Regions from separate parts of the Desulfovibrio simplex genome, predicted to be linked through region 3. Evidence: riboswitches for the same ligand, from Rfam matches in the RefSeq annotation. Region 3 holds a riboswitch; each other region holds the start of a gene.

Region 1 (7,157 bases), 980 kb from region 3:
AACAGTCGTAAGACTCGTCATCCCTGTTGGCATGGCCCCCAAGAATGGATTTGTCACGTCTCTTCGCGTTGCTTATGGCGTGTAACATCTGGAGAGGTGTTGTATTGTCTCCCCGACCTCATCCCGCAACCAGTCGGGCGAAAGCACTTCTGCGGTTTTTCCAAAACTCAGCACCCACGACAGAAACTCTGGCACGCTCTGCCCCTGCACGTGCAGTGTTACCGAACCATCAGCGTGGAATTCTATGGATTGTTGCGCGCTCCACTGGCGTTCTGCCACGTAGGTGGCAGCGGCAGCGGCGAACCGCACCATGGCTGTAAAGGGCTCACCTTCCATAATGCCAAAGGTTGCGTTGTCGGGTTCCGGGATGTCTGGCACGCGGGCTTCGCGTCGGGTGGCAGTGCATGCCTTGATGCGGTGCAGGGCCAGGGTTGTGTACCTTTCATATAAAGGTGTGGCAGTGCCTTTGTCTGTTACAATAAACCCCTGTACCAGCAGGCTTTCTCTGAATCCGATCATGAGTTTGGGAGCAAAATCGAAAGACTTTTCCTTTGCAAGGGCCGCGCCCTTGTACTGGATTTCGCAGACCTTGCGCTCGCGTATGGCCTGCAGAACGATGCCCAGCGTATTTTGAAAGGGCCTGTAGTCAATGCGCCCCTTGGATAAACTTGTGCCAACATGGTCTGGCAAATCCTGTTCTCCCTGGGGTAAAAAAGCCACGGCTTGCCGCAGACTTATCTCCATTTCTTTGTGCATTGTTTCGGGCAGCAGGTTGGTCAGCAGTTCACGGCAGAGGGCCAGCTGGTACAGCCCTTCGGCATTGAGGCAGACAGTGGGGAGCCTTGGGGGCTTTTCAAGCTGGTACAGAGCTTCGCGCCCTTGCTTTGAGCGTTGCACTTTGCCAAAGTGGGAGCCCTCAAGCTGCTCAAGCAGCCGTGTTAATGCAGGCTTGGAGCAGCCGAGCATTTCCGATAGCTCGGTATGGCTATGGGGACGGGTGGCAACCAGCAGTATGGTGTAAAGGCCAAGCAGCTTTTCTGCCGGCTTGGCGTCACTCCATTTTTTGCCCATCACGGCCTCCTTGAAATATATAGACAGCTTGTTACGCAAAACCGATGCGTTGTGCAACTGATTCGAGCTTGATTGCCTGCTCGTGAAGCAGTGCCGCCAACAAAACATCGTGGGTAACTGAGCCCGGGTCATTCAGCCAAAACTGCATGCGCACGGCATGAAAATCACCTGGGGTAAGCCTTTGTTGCAGGCCCAGCTTTTTTTTGAGCTCAATGGGCAAAGGCGTGCCAACCAGCGGCGCGAGCAGGCTGGCATACAAGGCTTCAAGCTGCATTGGCCCGGCATACCCAAAAGGAATTTTAAAGCTGAAACGCCGCATGGCTGCCGGGTCCATGCCATCGCGCCTGTTGGTTGTGCAGATGCAAATGCCGGAAAATGATTCCAGGGCCGTTAAAAACTCGTTTATTTGGGTTTTTTCCCAACCCTGGCGCACATTGTCCCGGTTATTCAAAAAGCTGTCCGCTTCATCGATAAGCAAAATATCGCCATCACGCTGGGCATTTGCGAAGGCAGCGGCAATATTCATTTCTGCAACGCCAACGTAGGGAGACAAAAGATCGCTGGCTCGCCGTATGGAGAGTTCTCTGCCAAGCAGATGGGCAAGGTGCTTGGCCAGTGCAGTTTTGCCTGTTCCGGGCGGGCCGTAAAACAGGATTGTGCCCATGCCCGGGCAACTATTTTTGTTGGAGCGCAGGTGCCTGTTCAAGTTGTGTAGCCGCTCCAATTGCGGCTCAAATGGCTGGGCGGTACACACGCCATCGAGGTCGTATATGGCGTTGCCGTTGTGGCGGTTTTTGGGTTTTTCTCCACCATGGGTCAAGGTTACATGGGCCCGTAAGGTGCGCTCCACGCAGGCGGCGAAACCCTTGCGCGGGGCAATCGCCTTGGCCTCGCGCAGGGCATGCTCTATAACGGCAACCTGCGTAGGGTATTGCTCGGATAATGCCTGAACAGTTTCGGGGGGGATGCGGCCTTCAACCTGGAGACGCCGCATGGTTCTGAACCAGATGCGCCGGCGCTCGGTCTTGCCCAGCTCTTCAAAATGGATGCTGAAACTGAAGCGTCGCCGCACGGCCTGATCAATCTGGTAAACATCATTGCTTATCCAAATGACACGCTGGTTGGGGCGCTCCAAAAATGCGTTCAGCCAGGCCTTTGTTGAGGTACTTCTGTCAACGCTGATAGATGTGTCCAGAAGCCGCTCCGCCTCATCCACAAGAACAAAGCTGTTTTTGTGCGAATCGGCCATACGCAGGCAGGCGGCAAGGGCCGTTCGCCTGTCTTGGGAAGAATCATCCTCCCTGCAGGGCACGGCCCAGGCCTTCATATTCAGCTCGCTGGCAAGGGCGTGGGCAAAGCTGGTTTTGCCAGTGCCAGGAGCGCCATAGAGCAAAATGTGCACTGGCCTGTTGCTCCGTCGGCGTAACAAGCGCAGTACATGACTTTTATCTTCATCTGCAATATTGAATTCATGAATTGGCAGTGATTTGCCGCGTAAAGGCTGGCAAAATACCTTTTTCAATGAAACTTCGTCACATTTTTGCCATATTGCATTAATGTTGTCACAAAGCCTTATACTTGAAGAGTTGACATCAAGTATGCCCATGTCTGAAAGCTGTGATATTGTGTCTTTGCAAACAGTTGCCGTAATATCCAACATGTAGCTTAGTGTGCGCCGAGCATCGAAAGACTGAATATGCAGGGTGTCTTCAAAATAGTTTTCTGCTGCCCTGAAATTTCCTGTCAAAAATGCAAGGGAGCACAGTTTCATGGCATCGTTGCTCAAACCAAAAAACTTTTGGATTTTTTGCAGCGGTCTGGCACATGATTTCAGCGAATCATCACTGGGAAAATGGTCAGAAATAAACGACTGCAGGCACAGTTTGAACTGCGCTTGAAACCATGCGTTGTCTTCTGCAAATTCTTCCAGCGTGTCATCAAGGCGTTTTTCAGGAACAGTTTGTAGCTCCGCCACAGCGTGACGGAGGCTGGTATGCATACGACTGCGGTTAGTGTAGGCAGCCATCTGTTTTTGAAGCATGGGGGGCAGGCCTTTCAGGCCATTGGCGCACCAGCGCAGGCAGGAGAAAAAATGGCTGTCCAGCGAAATGGGAAGCTCAAGAAGCCTGAAAAGCCATTGACTGGCCTGAGCCTTGCCCAAAGCTGCTTCGGGAGACACCAGAACGCTGGGAGCTGGGCGTCCTATTCTAAACGGTCTGCGCATAATTCTCTCCTTGATTTCCCTCATTATGCGCTTTTACCGTTTCAGATTTTATAAACTGTTTTCAGGTTATTTTTTGTGGCTCCAAAAACAGGCCATGGCTTTTGACGTGCGTGCCCTATACTGCCCCCAGTAACAAGGCAGCCAAGGTGGTTTTCTTCCAGCCCTGAAGGAAAATTGAAACGCCGGACCTGGGGCCGTAAAAGTAAAGCCCGCATTGTGCTTGAAGGGGCGCAGGGTCGCTCTGTGGCAAGCCTTTGCAGTGAGTATCAAACCACTCAGAGCATGTACTACCGCTGACGAATTACGTTTTTGGCCAATGCGCGACAGCAGGCATCGCACGGGCATTCACCATAGAATAATCCGAAAGGAAACGCGGTCACTGAACGGACAATGCGCACGATTAAGGAAGAACTTTTCTGGCTGTGCGAATGGCGCAGCCTGGAGCATCCTGACAACGCGTTTTCTGACGGGGCAGAACTCGTCACACCACGTACCTGCACTCGGCGCCTGGTGGAAGACCTCACAATGCGTGCATCGGCAGGCTGGTGAAAACCGGAAGGATTCTCCCTCAAAAGCCGTTTGATTTATGGGGGCATTACAGGGTGGCGTGACCTGCGGCCTCGGGTTGGGAGAGAGGCATGGAGACTCTTTGCGCGGGGTGGGCGTGGGCGTTCGTCCTGCTTGGTTCCGGGCGTGTGGATGTGGAGGCGTCGCGCACAGGGGCGGGCGTGACCTGCGGGTACGCGCCGGGTGGGGGCGGGCGTCCGTCCTCGACAAGTGCGGACATGCCCATGTTTATGCGGTAGGGCAGGATCATTTTTTGCCTGTAAATTTCATTTATTCTGCTGAATTAATTGAGTAGTGGAAATTGATTTTTTGCTTCTTGGTAATATTTCTTAAAAAAATATGGCCCGGTAAAAATGGCAAATGGTGCGGTTTTCCAGAGGTCGCATCTGCAAATCCGCAGTTGCCAAGGGTTTGATCAGCCTTGAAATCATCAGGGCAGTGCGCTAGATTGTAGCCCGCACCAAGGGAGTCATCAGCCAAACATGTAAGGCTGCGGAACTTTCAATGGCGGTTCCGGCAGTGTATTTTTCGGGCAGGGTATAGCTCGCGCCCAACACTTTTTTGCGGCCTTTTTTTGGACCTGAGCGAACACTTTATAATAAAATTTATCAATAAAAATTGAACTGTTCCTACGAGACTAGGAAGTCTTTTTTGCTTACCCCGATTGACATGATGCAGTTCTTTTGAGATTTTCTAGACATTGAAAGCGCCCTATGGGCTTAATAGAGAATCCCGTGAAAAACGGGAGCGGACCCGCCGCCGTAAGCCGTACAAACGCCGCCTTTCTTCATGCGCCACTGGGGCAATGCCCTGGGAAGGCCGAAAGGCGGTCGGCAAGCCGGAAGACCTGCTTTCAACAAAACACCCAACGGCTGTCGGGTATACCCCTGTACAGTCAAGATACGGATTGTCGGCACGGGGCCTTTGCCGGCCAATCCTTTGCGGGAACGATCTGTTCCCGGCTACAGGCTTGCCCCTGGGTTTACTTACCGCCCCATATGTTACCGGTGTCCCCTTCGTTCGTTTTGCGAACGGACTTTTTCACAGTTGTTTTCACAGTTCTTATGGGAGTCTTTCTCCATGCCCGCCAGCATCACCAAGCGCGATGGCACGGCAGTGCCTTTCGATTCCGTCAAGATTCTCAACGCCATTACCAAGGCCAATCAGGCCGTTGGCGGTGAGGATATGTCCCCTACAGACCTTTTGTTTGTCACTGAAAAAGTGTGCAAAAAACTGGATGCCCGCGGCCTCAAGCACGTTGAGGAAATTCAGGATCTTGTTGAAGAAACGCTGATCCAGTACGACTACGCCAAGACGGCCAAGGCCTACATCCTGTACCGCGCCGAGCATACGAAAATCCGCAACGCGGAATCGTATCTCATGGATATCTATAAAAAACTTACGTATTCCCCGGCCATTCACGAAGACATCAAGCGCGAAAACGCCAATATTGACGGCGACACCGCCATGGGCACCATGCTCAAGTACGGATCCGAGGGGTCCAAGTACTTTATTGACAACTACATTCTGCCCAAGGATGCCTCGGCCGCGCATATCAATGGCGACATCCATATCCATGATAAAGATTTCTACATGCTCACGGAAACGTGCTGCCAGATAGACCTTATCCCACTGTTTAAAAACGGTTTTTCCACCGGGCACGGGTATCTGCGCGAGCCCAACGCCATTGAAAGCTATTCGGCCCTGGCCTGCATAGCCATTCAGGCCAACCAGAATGAAATGCACGGCGGTCAGAGTGTGCCGCACTTCGACTTTGCCATGGCCGAGGGCGTCATTAAAACGTACCGCAAGGAATACGAAAGGGCCTTTACCTCCTTTGTACGTATTGCCATGCATATGAAAGCCCGGGATGCAGCGGTTTTTACCGAAAAACTGCTGGCCAGCGTTGACCTGTGCCCGCGCCTTGGCAATATGGAAGAATTTGGCCGCAAGCTGGATCAGGTCGCCTCTGCGGAACAGAAAGCCATGGTGGGCGAAGCCCATGCCTATGCCGCCGAAGAAGCCCTGAAATATACCGAGCGCCGCACCTATCAGGCCATGGAAGCTCTTATCCACAACCTGAACACCATGAACTCGCGCGCAGGGGCACAGGTGCCTTTCAGTTCCATCAACTATGGCACTGACACCTCCGCCGAAGGGCGCATGGTGGCCAAAAATCTGCTCAAGGCCACCAAGGCGGGCCTTGGTAACGGGGAAACATCCATCTTTCCCGTGCAGATTTTCAAGGTGAAGTCCGGGGTCAATTACAACAAGGAAGATCCCAACTACGACCTTTTTCAGTTGGCCATTGAGGTTTCAGCCATGCGGCTGTTCCCGAACTTCAGCTTCCTTGATGCTCCGTTCAACCTGCAGTACTACAAACCGGGCGACTACAACAGCGAAGTGGCCTATATGGGCTGCCGTACACGGGTTCTCGGCAACGTCTATGACAAGGACAGGCAGGTGACCTGCGGACGCGGCAACCTGAGCTTTACCTCGGTCAACCTCCCCCGGTTGGGCCTTGAGGCCCACGGCGACGTCAAAAAATTCTTTGCCCTGCTGGACGACAGGATCGATCTGGTTTTTCGCCAGCTTTTGCACCGGCTCAAAATTCAGAGCTCCAAAAAGGTGCGCAACTATCCCTTCCTCATGGGCGAGGGCATCTGGCTTGACTCCGAAAAGCTGGACTGGGACGACAGCATTGAAGAAGTCCTGAAGCACGGTACGCTCAGCATGGGCTTCATCGGCCTGGCTGAAGCCCTCATATCTCTGCTTGGCAAGCATCACGGCGAAAGTGAAGAGTCCCAGAAGCTCGGCCTTGAGATCATCAGCCATATGCGCAAGCGCTGCGATGACGAGTCGGAAAAGTCCGGCCTGAACTTCTCGCTTATCGCCACCCCGGCGGAAAGCCTCAGCGGTCGCTTTGTCTCTCTGGATAAAGCCAAGTTCGGCAGCATTCCCGGCATTACGGACAAGGATTACTATACCAACTCCTTCCATGTGCCTGTGTACTGCCCTATCAAGGCATTTAGAAAAATCGAGATTGAGGCCCCATACCATGCGCTGACCAACGCGGGGCATATCACCTATGTGGAACTGGATGGCGATACCTGCAAAAACCCTGAAGCCTTTGAAAGCATCATCCGCTTCATGCACGATCAGGGTGTGGGCTACGGATCGGTCAACCATCCGCTTGATCGTGACCCCCTGTGCGGATATGTGGGCGTCATCAATGACTGCTGCCCGCGCTGCGGCCGCAGGGAAGGCGAAGGCGTCAGCCCTGAGCGTCTTGATG
Region 2 (7,157 bases), 1.3 Mb from region 3:
GGTGGCGTCAAGGTGAGCTACGGCATCCATCCCGTTGCGGGGCGCATGCCCGGCCACATGAACGTGCTGCTCGCCGAAGCCAACGTGGATTACGAAAACCTGCTCGAAATGGATACCGTGAACCCGATGTTCGCGGAGACCGACCTTGTGGTGGTCATCGGGGCCAACGACGTGGTAAACCCGGCGGCCAACACGGCCGAAGGCACGCCCATCTACGGCATGCCCATCCTCAAGGCCGAGGAGGCCAAGGGCATCATCATCTGCAACTATGACGACAAGCCTGGCTACGCCGGCGTGCCCAACCCCCTGTATACCCGCGAGGGCGTGATCCTCATGACGGGCGACGCGGCCAAGACCGTGGACCGTCTGGTGAGCTTCGCCCAGGGCGAAAGCCCGGCGGCAGCCGCCCCGTCCGGCGGCGACAGCAAGGAAGCCGCGGCCGCCAGGCTGGTGCAGAACGCCAGAAACGTGGTCATCGTGCCCGGCTACGGCATGGCCCTTGCCCAGGCCCAGTACAAGGTCAAGCAGCTTGCCGACCTTCTGGAGAGCAAGGGAGCCAGGGTGAGCTACGGCATCCATCCCGTTGCGGGTCGCATGCCCGGCCACATGAACGTGCTGCTCGCCGAAGCCAATGTGGACTACGAACACCTGCTTGAAATGGACACGGTAAACCCGATGTTCGCCGACGCCGACCTTGTGGTCATCGTCGGGGCCAACGACGTGGTGAACCCCGCTGCCAACAGCGCGGAAGGCACGCCCATTTACGGCATGCCCATCCTCAAGGCCGAGGAAGCCAAAAACATCATCATCTGCAACTACGACGACAAGCCTGGCTACGCCGGTGTGCCCAACCCCCTGTATACCCGTGACGGCGTGATCCTCATGACGGGCGACGCCTCCAGGAGCTTTGACAAGCTGCTGGCCTACGCCCAGGGCGAAAACCCGGCGGGGGCCGCTGCGCTTGAGGCTGGCGGAGATCAGGTGGACAAGGTGCTCAGGGACGCCAAAAGCGTCGTTATCGTGCCCGGCTACGGCATGGCCCTTGCCCAGGCCCAGCACAAGGTCAAGCAGCTTGCCGACCTGCTGGAATCCAGGGGCGTCAAGGTGAGCTATGGCATCCACCCCGTGGCGGGGCGCATGCCCGGCCACATGAACGTGCTGCTCGCCGAAGCCAATGTGGATTACGAAAACCTGCTTGAAATGGACGTTGTGAACCCGATGTTTGCCGAAGCCGATCTGGCCATCGTCATCGGGGCCAACGACGTGGTGAACCCTGCGGCCAACACGGCCGAAGGCACGCCCATCTACGGCATGCCCATCCTCAAGGCTGGCGAGGCCAGGAACGTCATCATCTGCAACTATGACGACAAGCCCGGCTATGCCGGGGTGGACAACACCCTGTACGGCAAGCCCGGCGTCATCATGATGCTTGGCGATGCCTCTGCCACCATGGACAAGCTCATAGGCATACTCCAGAAGTAGCGCCACTGCGCGATTACCCTTGCGCGATTACCCCGAGGGGGCGCATTCTTCCGTGTGAAGAATGCGCCCCCTCGTCATTTTGGGCATTGAGGCGCGGCGACAATAGGCGTATGCAGTGCGGACGGCGGGCTGTGCCCCGCCATATCATGACGCGGTCAGCGCAAGGATTTTGAGTCGCTGGAGCAATGCCGCGTTGAAATGCTTTGTGGGGGAGGAGACCCTTTTGCAAAAGGGTCTCCTCCCCCACGCCCCCACCCCCTAAAACCTTTATTGTATTCCGGCATAGAGCATACAATGAGGTTTTTGATCTGTGGGGGGCGGAGACAGCATTTTCCAGGCAGTACACCACCTCAAAGGGTGTCTGCTCCAGCGTAGAGACGCTCCCTGTGCAAAGACTACGAAGCCGCGTGAAGGAAGGATGTATGACGACCCTGATCACACTATTTGCCGTGGGCCTGACCGGAGGCCTGGTTTTTGACTACTTTGACCTGCCGGGCGGTCCCATGACCGGGGCCATGGTGGCCGTGGTAATTTTTAAAAGCCTGGGCACCGTCAGCACGCCGTATATGCCGCACTGGATCAGGTATCTGGTGTACGGCTGCGTGGGCGTGATCGTTGGCAATATGTACAGCCCCGGCATGCTGAGCGTTGTGCGTGAAACGTGGCCCATCATGCTGCTTTCAACCTTTATCATTCTTACCGCCGGCCTGGGTTGCTCCTGGATAAGCATGCGGTTCGGCGGCATGAGCGCCGAGGGCGCCTACCTTGCCACCAGCCCCGGCGGCTTCAACGCCATCATGGCCCTGGCCGGAGATGCGGGACGCGAAGCGCCCATGGTCATGGTGTACCATCTGGTGCGCATTTATGCCATTGTGCTGCTTTCGCCGCTCATAGCCAAGCTGTTGACCCTTATGGCGAGAATGTAGCGAGCGGTTGCGTGAGCAGATTAATTTTACTGCCTATGGAACCCTAAGAGTTTCAGGGAGTGGGGGCGTGGGGGAGGAGACCCTTTTTTAGAGCATTTAACCTTTAAAAAAGGTTAAATGCTCTAACGCTGCACGAGAGTGCAGCGCGCCACAACGTGGCGTGGATTCTGTCGAAAATCGCATTTCCGGCAGAATGACACCTTTGAAATGTGAAACATTTCAAAGGTAATCTGGTCTAAAGAGGGTCCCTCCCCCACAAGGCATTTCATACGTTCAATACGCTAGGCAGACAGATCCACCCGCACCCGCAGGGCGGCGGCTACCATATTTTCCAGTGCCGGATACGCCTCTTCCCAGCGTCGCGTCTTGAGGCCGCAGTCGGGGTTGACCCAAAGCTGGCTTTTGTCAATGTGTTGCAGCGCCAGGTGCAGCAAGCGCACCATCTCGTCCGCCGTGGGAATGCGCGGGCTGTGGATATCATATACGCCGGGGCCGACCTCGCCCACATAGTGAAAGCGGGTGAAGGCGTCCAGCAGTTCCATGCCGCTGCGGCTGGATTCGATGCTGATGACATCGGCATCCATGCGCGCGATGGCGGGCAGGATGGCGTTGAACTCGCTGTAGCACATGTGGGTATGCAGCTGTGTGCGGTCCTCAACGCCTGTGGACGCCAGAAGAAAGGCGTCCACCGCCCATTGCAGGTACACGGCGGCCTCGGCGGCGGTAAGGGGCATGCCCTCGCGCAGGGCGGCTTCGTCGATCTGGATGATGTGTATGCCTGCCGCCTCGAGGTCGGTCACCTCATCACGGATGGCCAGGGCGATCTGGCGGCAGACCTCGCTGCGGGGCAGATCGTCGCGCACAAAGCTCCAGCAGAGGATGGTCACGGGCCCGGTGAGCATGCCCTTGACGGGCTTTTGCGTCAGGGACTGGGCATAGCGCGCCCATGCCACGGTCATGGGCGCTTTGCGGTACACATCACCATAGATGACGGGCGGCTTGACGCAGCGGCTGCCATAGCTCTGCACCCAGCCGTTGCGCGTAAAGCAGAACCCGCCCAGCTGCTGCCCAAAGTACTCCACCATATCGTTGCGCTCGGCCTCGCCGTGCACGAGAACGTCCAGACCAAGCTCCTCCTGCTTTTTGATGCAGGAGGCAATCTCCGCCTTGATGGCGGTTTCGTAGTCAGCCTGGGTCATTTGCCCGCGCTTGAAGGCCAGCCGAGTTTTACGGATATGGTCTGTCTGCGGAAAAGAACCGATGGTGGTGGTGGGCAGAAGCGGCAAACGCAGCCATGCCTGGGCCTGTTTTCGTTCGGCGAACGGGGATTTGCGGGCCAGCATGGCCGGGGTCACGGCGGCGGCGCGCTCACGCACCGCTGCCTGAACCGTGTCGGCATGGGCTTGAGCCTCGGCCAGCACAGCGGCGTTGGCTGCCAGAATGTCCGCGCCCTGTCCCTGGGCGATGGCCTTGAGGTCCGCCAGTTCCCCGCATTTTTGCACGGCAAAGGCCATGCGGTTCTTGATGTGTGCAGGAAGTCCGGTTTCTTCCGCAAGGTCCACGGGGCTGTGCAAAAGCGAGCAGGAAGAGGCCAGAAGAACCCGGTCCGCGCCAAGGGCGCTCACGGCGCGGGCTATGAGGTGGGCAGCCTGCGTGTAGTCGGTCTTCCAGATATTGCGTCCGTTGACCAGTCCGAGCGACAGGGCCATGTGATCGGGCAGGGCGGCGAGCACGGCGTCCAGCTGGCCGGGGCCGCGCACAAGGTCAATATGCAGGGCCGCGCAGCCGCTGTTTGCAGCCAGGGCAAGGTGCTGGTCCAGCGGGCCGAAGTAGGTCGCCAGCAAAAGCCTGGCTGACCCGGCGCGGGCCGCCGCCGCATTGAGCGTTGCATACGCTTCGGCAAAGCGCGCAGCGGCGGGAGCGGGCAACAGTTCGGTGCAGAGCACGGGTTCTTCAATCTGCACGCAGCCGCAGAGGGGAACCAGCTGTTCCAGCAGCGCCGTATAGGTTGCCAGCACCTCGTTCAGGCGCGTCCACGGATCTGCGCCGTTCTGGCCCTTGGCCAGGGCCAGCCAGGTGAAGGGGCCTATGATGGCGGCCTTGGGCGTGAAGCCTTTGGCGGCGGCGCGCCGGGTGGCTTCCAGCACGGGGTGTTCGCCGGGCGTCCATACGGCGTCGGCTTCAATTTCCGGCACAAGGTAGTGGTAGTTGGTGTCAAACCACTTGGTCATCTCCATGGCCGGAATGTTGCGTGAGGCGTCGCCGCGCGCCAGAGCGAAATAGCGCGTCAGGGCATCCTTGCCGCAGTGGGCAAAGCGGGCAGGCACGGCCCCAAGCATGAGGCTTGTGTCCAGCATGCGGTCATAGAAGGAAAAATCGCCCGTGGTCACGTAGCTCAAGCCAGCCTCGCTCTGGATAGCCCAATGGGATTCCTGAAGCTGGTGCGCTGTGCCGGTGAGATCCTGGGCGGAAGTGTCGCCACGCCAGAAAGATTCGAGAGCCTGTTTCAGCTCACGCTGCCTGCCCATGGAGGGAAAGCCGAGAATGTGGGTACGCATGGTTGCTCCTTTCATATGGTGTTGAAAGGGCAGTCTTTTTCACGCTAGAGCTTTTATACCTGAAATGGCGTGCGACCTGCCGGTCTTGCCGCCACTTCACAATACGGATGCAATCCGTACCGACGTGCGGCATCACCATGCCGCACGGCTCTGGCCGGGCGCAACAACGCCTGACCGGGCACTTGCCTGAACGCGAGACAGTACTGCCTTGCCGCCGGATGGCGGCAGGTGATGAGGCGTCTCCTGGCTTCCGGCCCCTGCGCGTTTGTCGTTGCGCGTGGCCGTACCTTCCCGTCCCCGGAGCAGACCGATGTTGCGGCATTCCCAACATTTTGACGGCCTGGTCGATGAACAGTGGCACGGCGCGGGTTTGTGCCGGTTACAGTGGCGCGTCCGCAACGGATTTTCACCGTTTTCCGTTTTTCATCACAATATCTAGATAAATTGATATATAACAGCGGCCACAGTGTCAAGCGCAGACAGGGCAAAAAATGATGACGGTTAATACTCGTAGCCGGCAGAGCAGGATAGCTTTGAGCTTGTGAGGTGTCTTAGAGCAGATTAACTTTGAAATGCTTCACATTTCAAAGTTTTCATTCAGCCGGAAAATGCGATTTGCGGTAGCCGTTAGCGGGTCTTTGCCGCTTACGGATAACCAATGCTGTCTTTGCGGCAGCCGTAGCTTCCTTCGTCGCAACGGCTAAAGCTCGGCTGAACCCACGCCACGTTGTGGCGCGCTGCACTTTCGTGCAGCGTTAGAGCATTCACACTTTTTCAAAGTTAAAATGCCCTAGACCAGATTAACTTTGAGAATGGACATTCTCAAAGTTTAAGACACGCATGCTTCGGCGCTTAACAGCGCAAATAAATAGCGGTGCTGTCTTCATCCGTAAGCCCTGCGGGCAACGGCTGAAGCTGCGCTTACGCCTTCGCTGCGGGCGCCTGCTCACGCAGTCGCCAGAGCAATTTCAAAATGAAAATGCTCTAAAAGCGCAGTTTCAGCATCCCTTGGCCAGGGCAGCCCTGCAGCAGACTGAAATACCAATAAGAGTTTTAGGGGGTGGGGGCGTGGGGGAGGAGACCCTTTTACAAAAGGGTCCCTCCCCCACAAAGTATTTCAGCACAAAGCATTCCCAAAATAAAATGCTCTGCGTTTAGTCCTGGCGGGTGAGGTGATAGACGGCGGGAATCATGTACATGAGGCTCATGGTCTGGCGCGTTGGCTCATACCGCGTGGCCACAACAACGGAGCCGAGGTTCCAGAGGTGGTCGTCGTCGCTTTCTCCGGCGGAGGGCGCGCCGAAGCGTTCACTGACCATGCGCACGATGGTCTGTGCCGTGGCCTTGTCCGGCACGGCGTACTCCAGTTCCACAAAACCCAGGGGGGAGGGGCGGCCGGGTCCGTAGCAAAAGGCCGCCTGCCGCGCGCCGGGCACAAGCGCGCCGGGCGTGTAGGTGTCGCAGATATAGGCATCGTCCTGGCGGGATGCGCGCATGCCCGCCTTGGCGAGCGCATCGCGCATGGCGGGCCGGGTGGCGGTGTCCAGGCGCAGCCCGAAAAGCACGGCGCCGGGACGTGAGGCGGAAGGCCCGGCCATGTCTTCCAGTTCCTTCATGGCGTGGATGGACCCGCGCATGGCAGCCGCATAGAGCAGAAGGGTGGCGCGCGCCTGATTTTTTTCCACCCCCTGGCCTGTGCGGTAAAGATGGCCGAGGCGGGCCAGGGCGTCGGTCTGCTGCTGCGCCGCCGCACGACTGTACCAGGCAGCGGCCGCCTTGTGGTCTTGCTGTACGCCGTGCCCGCTCTCATACATGAGGCCGAGATTGTACTGGGCCTCGGGTTGTCCCTGCCGGGCTGCGAGGTCAAACCAGCGGGCGGCTTCTTCGGGGTTGGCGTCAATGGCGCGCCCCTGTTCCAGCATGCGCCCGTAGTTGCTCATGCCGGAAGGGTTCCCCGCTGAAGCGGAGCGGGCAAACCAGTAGAGCGCGCGCCCTTCGTCCAGGTCCACGCCCTGGCCGAGGTCAAAAAGCACCCCAAGGTTGTTCATGGCCTGGCCGTCGCCGCTCTCCGCCATCTGCTGCCAGATGGCGTGAGCCCGGGCGTAGTCGCCCTTCTGATAGGCCTCATTGGCCTGAGCCTCAGGGCTGCCGGGGGTAACTGAACTTTCCGGTTTTTCCCCCTTCCTGGTTG
Region 3 (7,157 bases):
TCTGCAAACGCCCCAACGGGTTCCGCCACACAACCATCTGCTGACTGCGCAAACTGCCCTGCTGACTCCACCAACTGGCTTGCGGCCTGCTCTGGCTCGGAGCCAGCGGGCGCAATATTGGGCGCGTGCGTTCTCTGCTTCATGGCCGCCTCCGCACCAGCAGGGCAAAAAATGGACCGCCAAGAAGCGCGGTAACCACGCCCACGGGCAGTTCCTGCCCGCCGTCCAGCACACTGCGGGCCAGCACGTCGGCCCATACCAGCAGCACGCCGCCGCCAAAAAACGCTCCGGCCAGCAGGGGGCCGTGACCGCAGCCCAGCACAAGGCGCAGCACATGCGGCACCACCAGTCCCACAAAGCCGATCACTCCGGCAACGGCCACGCACCCCGCCGTCATACAGCTTGCCCCGGCCAGCAGCCAAAGCCGTGCGCGGCCCACATTCAGCCCGAGCTGGGCGGCCTGCTCGTCGCCCAGGGTCAGTACGTCCAGCGCGCGCCAGCCCAAAGCCACAGCCAGCAGACCAGGCACGAACGTTGCCAGCAACAGGGGCAGGCTGTCCCATCCACGCCCCTGAAACGACCCCATAATCCAGAAAACAATGCTGGTTACGGATTCTTCATTGAGCGCCTTGATCAATGCCACCAGCGCCCCCAGAAAGGCCGCCACGGCAATGCCCGCAAGTATGACGCTCTCGCGCCTGAAGCCGCCGTCGCCCCTGCCGAGCCACAAGGCTCCGGCCAGGGCCAGCAGCGCGCCCGCCAGAGCCGCCGGGGCCACCAGAGCCGCCGGTCCCGGCAGGGAAAGATGCACTGCCGCCAAAAGTCCGCTCAGGGCTCTGCCCGCAACGCCGCCAAGGGCAATGGCAATGCTTGCCCCGCACGCCGCGCCCGCCGAAATCCCCAGAGTAAAAGGGTCGGCCAGAGGGTTGCGCAAGACCCCTTGCAGGGCCACACCCGCCACGGCCAAAGCGCCGCCGCACAGGGTCGCAAGGCACACGCGGGCAAGGCGTATCTGCCCCACCACCAGCATGAGCGACGTATCCTGTGGTGGCGCGGCCAGCCCGAGTTGCACCGCCAGAGCGTGAAAAACCTGACCAGCCGCCAGCGGAACCGGGCCGGGCAGACAGGCCAGAGGCAGGGAAACAAGCCACAGCGTCGCCAAAGCCGCGAACGCGGGCCACAGGCGCACGGATGACAACCCGGAGGGAGAGGAGGAATGTGATGTCGCGGTCATGCCCGCCCTTTGAAGACCCAGCGCGGGGCGCATGGGCATAAAAAAGGCCTCTTCCCGCATGAAACAGATGTTGCTTCATGAAGGAAGAGGCCCGTATTTCCTCAGTCCTGCCGACAAAGTCCCGTTGCCGTGGCGGCTCATGCCGCTGCCATGCACCCTGGAGCAGATCAACTTTGAGAATGTACATTCTCAAAGTTCAAGATACGCTCGCCTTGGCGCTTAACCGCGCAAGTAAATGATAGTGCTGTCTTCATTCGTAGCGCTGCTGTCCTGACCCGTAAGACGATTCCGTCAACGGTTCAGGCAAGCCCTGCGGGCAACGACTGAAGCTGCGCGTGCACCTTTGCGGCGGGCGTCTGCTCACGCAATCGCCAGAGCAATTTCAAAGTGAAATTGCTCCAGCCAAAAGCGGGGCCATGGGGCAAGGCAGGTCTTCCGGCTTGGCTCCCTCTCACCGGCCTTCCCGTTTCCAGTGGCACTGCGTGGTGCGAGGTTGGCGAGCCTTACGGCGGCGGGTCCGCTCCCGCATCTAACGGGATTCCCTTTTCAAGCCGGGCAACCCGGCTACCATTGCCGCGCCTACTGTAGGCGGGGGCGGCAGGCCTGTCAATGCCGGGCGGACTCGCCAAAACCGCAGGCCGGGCGGCCTGCGCCATTGTTTTTGTTTTTCCACCGGGCTAGCATGCGCGAACTATCCACCGACGCAGCAAGGAACGTGCATGAATATCGCGTATGACGGTTTTTTTCTCAAAGAAGGTCTGCTGAGCCTGGGACATACGGTGATTGATCTGGCGCCGTACCAGGAAAAAGACGTCACCGATGCACTTGCGGAACTTGATATGCCGGTAGATGTCGTGCTGGTGGAACTTTTTGGCGCGAAAAAACTCCCTGCCGGTCTGCACCGGTGCCAGGCCCGTCTGGCGGCATACTGCATCGACTCAAGCATCAACGCGTTCTGGCTTGAACACGCCTGCAAGGTCTTTGACGACGTCTTCGTGGACCAGATGGAAACCGTATCGACGCTTCGCAAAGCCGGAATCAGGGCTTCGTGGCTGCCGCTCTGCGCCCAGAAGCATGAATTTCGCGCTCCCACCCCGTGCAAAAAGTACGACATCTCCTTTGTGGGGGTCACTACGCCGCAGCGCCTCAAAAGAAGCAACATTCTCAACCTGCTGATGCAGCGCTACAGCGTGCATGTCCGCCAGGACGTCGGCAACAGGGAAATGATTGATATTTTCTCAGAATCCCGAATAGTTCTGAATGAAAACCTTTTTGACGGACTGACCCTGCGCGTTTTCCAGGCCCTGGCCTCAGGCGGCCTGCTGTTCACCGAAGCACGGGGCCGTGGTACGCAACAGCATTTTACAGACGGGCGGCACCTTGTCTGCTACACGCCGCAAACGCTTCTGCCCCTGGCAGACCGCATCCTGAAACAGCCCGAAGCATACGCGCCCATAGCTCTGGCGGGACAAAACCTTTGCCGCAAAAATCACACATCCGAGGCGCGCGCCGCCCAGATGCTGTCCGCTCTTGAAAACAACAGCGCGCGCACCGCGCGGCGTGATGGAGCAGAACGACACTGTAGCGAGGCCAAGGCGCATTGCCTGCGCTGCCTGCGTTTCGGCGGCCATGCTTCACAAGCCGTTCAAAACCTGAAGCAGGCGGCAATACAGGCACAAAGCGGCCTTCCCCACCAGACACGCTTCGCGGCCGAGGCGCTTCGCACCCTGGCAGACATGAACATGCGCCTGGGACGCGCCGCGTCGGCCAAGGAGATATACCATGCCGCGCGCCAGGCGGGTGATGTCGTTCTTGCCGATCTTAAACTGGGTATGGCCCTTCTGGCCGAACATGATGTGGCGCAGGCCAAAGCCTCCGTCATGCAAGCTGTCGCAAATATGCCCAAGGCACGCTTGCTGCGGCACAGGCACATACTGCCCCTGCTGGCCGCAGCTCGTACCGGGGCTGACATGCTTCTGGTTATGGCCCATATCTTCAATGCGCTGGGCAGACGCATGGTCAGCGGATTCTGGAAGCAGATACCGGACCCCTGCCCTGATACGGCCATGGAGCTGGCATACATGTCCTGGAACCTGTCACACAGCCCAGAAAGTATGGACCTTTTGCTGGAGACCGCAGGAGACCTCGCCGGAGAACTGTTGCCCGAGCTGCTGGACGCCGTGCGCAAAGGGTTACTGGAGGACCGCCATATCACACACACGGCGGCCCTCGCCGAATCCTATTACGCTTCGGAAGCAGCGGCCCATTTGCTGTCCGGGCTTAAATGCAGAAGACAGATGGAGGAAACCCGACCCGCCCCCGGCAATGGCGTCGGCTGACCCTTTGACCCGAAGAAAAAGAAGCGCCCTTGGTGTGTCCGCGAACGTGCCGGTGACACCTCCTGGCGCTCCAAAACATCCCGCCAGTCTACGCCGATGCCGGAACACCCATCAGCTTTTCTGAATCCAGATGATGCTGGCCTGGCGGCCCGAAGCCCTGGCGCAACGGTAAGAGAAAAACTGGTCGTTGTTGCTGGCTGTGCAGATATCCAGACCAAAAATATTACGTCCCGGAATACCGGCCTGCGCAAGCTGATGGCGGGTCAATCCCCAAAGATCCATGGTGCGGCTTTCTTCGTCAAACCAGGGCACGAACTGCGGCCCCCATTCCTTGTCAAAATTGATGAATTCCGCCTTGCCGGGGCCAAGACTCGGCCCCCGGACGGCAAAAACGTCCCGCGGCCTGAGGTCGTAGCGCTCGCAAAAGCGCACCACGCCTGTAAGGGGAAAGTCGCAGCGGTTGCCGCGCCAGCCAGCGTGCATGGCCGCCACGTACCTGCCGCTTTTATGCGCCAGCAAAATGGGCTGGCAGTCCGCCGTCTTGATAAGCAGGCCCAGGCCGGGTTCGGCCGTGGCCATGCCGTCTCCCTCTTCCACCGCCACCGCATCGCAGGCCACAGGGGTCGGCTCAAAGGCCATGACGTCGCCGTGCACCTGCTGCAACTCCGCCCAACGGCGCAAACCCCGGGGCTGCAGACCCGCCAGCAGGCTCTCACGGTTGGCCGCCACCAGGGCCGCGTCATCCCCCACACTGAAGGAAATATTGCCGCCGCCGTACTCTCCACGGCACACGCCGCCGGGGCGGGTCTGAAAGGCGCAACGCACGGAATCCAGGCCGGGAAACACAAATGGGATATAGCTTATAGGCACAACAGACGCTCTTCGGTGCATAGATGGTGAACCCGCTGATCCCAGGGGGCCAGGGGCAAGGGAGGGACAAGCTGAAAATCGAAACAGAACCCCACGCGCGGGCACGCAAGTCCGGCCTGTAAAAACCGGTCGTAATACCCGCCGCCGTATCCGAGGCGGCCGCCTTTAAGATCAAAAGCCAGACCGGGCAGCACCATCAACGAGGGGGCAAAGGTCATGCCGCCCGCCGGAGAGCAGGCCCTGCCCGCGCCAGCTGACACATCTTCGGGACCAAAACCCGGCAGGTCCGCTTCCGGCTCAACAAGGCCAAAGGGGCCGGGCCGCAACTGCTCGCGGCTGACGCAAGCCACAAAGTCCATAAAGCCGGGTTGTCCGCGCCGCACACGCGGCAGCCAGAGGGTGCGCCCCTCACGCCATGCCGCCTCCAGCAACAGGCTGGTGCCAATCTCATCCTTGACGCCCACGTAAAGCGCCACTGACTCTGCCTGAAGCCAGCAGTCCGCCCGGAGCAGATTCTCCTGCGCCGCCACTGCCCGCTCCCTGGCAAGGTGTGGGGGCTGCTCACGGCGAAGTCTGGTCATGCGCTCGCGCAGCGCCTGCTTGCGAACGGCCACCGCGTCCGGCGATTGCGGCCGTACGGCCTGCACAGGGGGGTTTTCACTCATGCCGGGCCTTTCCTTATGTACTGAAGTATGGCAGCATTATTGCAGCGTCAATATAACAAAGGATACGCCACCATGCCAAGCTCTACCACCCAGGATTACCTCTGGATCGCCGTTGGCGATATACATGATGAAACCGGGCGTTTTGCCAAGATTCCTGAACTGAGTCAGGCCGACGGCATCATCGTCACCGGCGACCTTACGGTGACAGGCGGCGTCAAGCAGGCGGAACAGGTCATGGACGTCTTACGCGGCTATAATTCGATGATTCTCGCGCAGATAGGCAACATGGACCGCCCTGAAGTGGACCAGTGGCTCAGCGAAAAGGGCTGGAACCTGCACACCGTAACGCGCGAACTCACGCCGGACACGGCCATCTTCGGGGTTGGCGCTTCCACCTTCACGCCCTTTGGCACCCCCAGCGAATTTCCTGAATCCGCTTTCGCCGCATGGCTTGAAGCCTGCTGGCAAAAAGCCCGCGCCTATCCGCACAGCGTTCTTGTGTCGCACAACCCGCCCAAGGATACGGCGTGCGACGTCATACCCGGCGGCGTGCACGTGGGCTCCACCGCGGTACGCGAATTTCTTGAAGAAGCCCAGCCGGACATCTGCCTGTGCGGGCACATTCACGAGGCACGGGCCGTAGACCGCGTGGGGCGCACCATTGTGGTCAACCCCGGCGCCCTGGCGCAAGGGGGCTATGTTCTTTTGCGCTACAATTCCGGCCAGTTGTCCGCTGAACTCAAGGTGCTGGAAGAAGAGTAGCGCAAACTCGGGGTAGATGACGCTGATGGCCGCGCACAGGCATTCGCCGTGGCGGCCTTTGTCTTTTTTTGGTGTCGCCAGTGCTGACGGGGCGACCACAGCCTCACTCCGTCGCAAGAACAGCCTCGGCATGTCCCTGCAAAAACTCGGGCAGCCGGGCCAGCAATTGGGCCACCTGCGTGCCCGGGTCGGGAGAACAGTACCGCGCCAGAAGCCGCGCCAGACGCGCGGCGGCAAGGCTGGCCCTGCACAGGGGAATCCCCCCCGCCAGCAGGGCCGTCACAAGGCCCGTCACGAGGTCGCCCGTACCGCCGATGCACTCCATGGCCGGTTCCGAGGGTTCCTCGATGGTCGCGGCAAGGCGTCCTTCGCAGACGATATGATCGGCGCGACCCTTGATGATGAGGTTGGCCGGACAGTTGCCGTGCGCCTGGGCGCGGGCCAGCAGACCGGGAATATCCTCTTCCTCGGCCAGTAAAAATCCTCTGGTGTAAAAAGGGTGCGGCGCTTTTTCGTCAGCCAGAAAGGCCATTTCGCCCAGGTCGGGCGTGAAAAGATCGTAGACGTCGGCGTAACCGCTCATCTTGGCCACGTACATGAAGCCCGCGTCGGCCACCAGCAGGGGTGGCGACGGCAAGGCCTGTATGGCCATGAGCACGCGGTTGTGCCAATCCACATCCGGGAAAAGGTAGTGGAATGTCATCCCCCTGGGGGCCAGACTTGCCACATGCTCCGTGAGCCATGCGTAAAGGGCGCGGCTGCCCGCTCCGGAACCGGTGTCACCAGCCAGCAGGAGGCGGGGCGGTTCAAAGCCCAATGCCTCGCAGGCCAGAAGAGCCGTGGCCGCCAGGGCCGCTGTGCCGCGCTGCACGGGGACGGCGCTTCCGTCCGGCAGGTGCAGCATGCCGTCGCGCACCGACGCCGGAGCCTGTGTTACAGCCCCGCAAAGCCCCATATCCTTATCAGGCAAAGTTCCCGTTATATACCACACGGATATTGCCTCCGCAGTTCTTCATAGGCCCTTTGCAGGCTGTAGCAGCAGAGCGTCTGCCCCAGGCTCCGGGGCTCCGGCGCTTCATCCAGCCGCATGCCGCACAGGCAATGCGCAAGCCACGGCACATCCGGGCAGCCGCCACCGGAAATATTCACAATGCGCCCGTCGCGCGTGTCCAGGGTAATCTTCATATTGGCGGCGCGCACCATGAGCCAGTGGTCCAGACGCTTGACCTGATACAGGGATACGGGCTCAAGCAGCACATCATGGGCGGTGACGACTTTTTCCGGACG

The links. Region 3 has a riboswitch for cobalamin ahead of ACZ5DH_RS07915 (FecCD family ABC transporter permease). Riboswitches for the same ligand answer to the same signal wherever they lie in the genome.
Region 1: another riboswitch for cobalamin. It lies ahead of ACZ5DH_RS03980 (anaerobic ribonucleoside triphosphate reductase); the one in region 3 lies ahead of ACZ5DH_RS07915 (FecCD family ABC transporter permease).
Region 2: another riboswitch for cobalamin. It lies ahead of metE (5-methyltetrahydropteroyltriglutamate--homocysteine S-methyltransferase); the one in region 3 lies ahead of ACZ5DH_RS07915 (FecCD family ABC transporter permease).

The regions. Positions count from the first base shown of each region.
Region 1 is NZ_AP042377.1:958,762-965,918, forward strand. It holds gene ACZ5DH_RS03960 (helix-turn-helix transcriptional regulator) at 73-1,071, opposite strand; gene ACZ5DH_RS03965 (AAA family ATPase) at 1,103-3,112, opposite strand; gene ACZ5DH_RS03970 (hypothetical protein) at 3,891-4,112, opposite strand; gene ACZ5DH_RS03975 (hypothetical protein) at 4,133-4,342, opposite strand; cobalamin riboswitch at 4,550-4,731, shown strand; gene ACZ5DH_RS03980 (anaerobic ribonucleoside triphosphate reductase) at 4,943-7,157, shown strand, end outside.
Region 2 is NZ_AP042377.1:3,236,616-3,243,772, forward strand. It holds gene ACZ5DH_RS13185 (NAD(P)(+) transhydrogenase (Re/Si-specific) subunit beta) at 1-1,482, shown strand, start outside; gene ACZ5DH_RS13190 (AbrB family transcriptional regulator) at 1,905-2,408, shown strand; gene metE (5-methyltetrahydropteroyltriglutamate--homocysteine S-methyltransferase) at 2,690-4,966, opposite strand; cobalamin riboswitch at 5,183-5,437, opposite strand; gene ACZ5DH_RS13200 (tetratricopeptide repeat protein) at 6,121-7,157, opposite strand, start outside.
Region 3 is NZ_AP042377.1:1,938,891-1,946,047, forward strand. It holds gene ACZ5DH_RS07910 (ABC transporter ATP-binding protein) at 1-143, opposite strand, end outside; gene ACZ5DH_RS07915 (FecCD family ABC transporter permease) at 140-1,234, opposite strand; cobalamin riboswitch at 1,643-1,822, opposite strand; gene ACZ5DH_RS07920 (glycosyltransferase family protein) at 1,954-3,573, shown strand; gene ACZ5DH_RS07925 (purine nucleoside phosphorylase YfiH/LACC1 family protein) at 3,685-4,443, opposite strand; gene ACZ5DH_RS07930 (5-formyltetrahydrofolate cyclo-ligase) at 4,434-5,108, opposite strand; gene ACZ5DH_RS07935 (metallophosphoesterase family protein) at 5,181-5,870, shown strand; gene ACZ5DH_RS07940 (carbohydrate kinase family protein) at 5,974-6,861, opposite strand; gene ACZ5DH_RS07945 (putative Se/S carrier protein) at 6,849-7,157, opposite strand, start outside.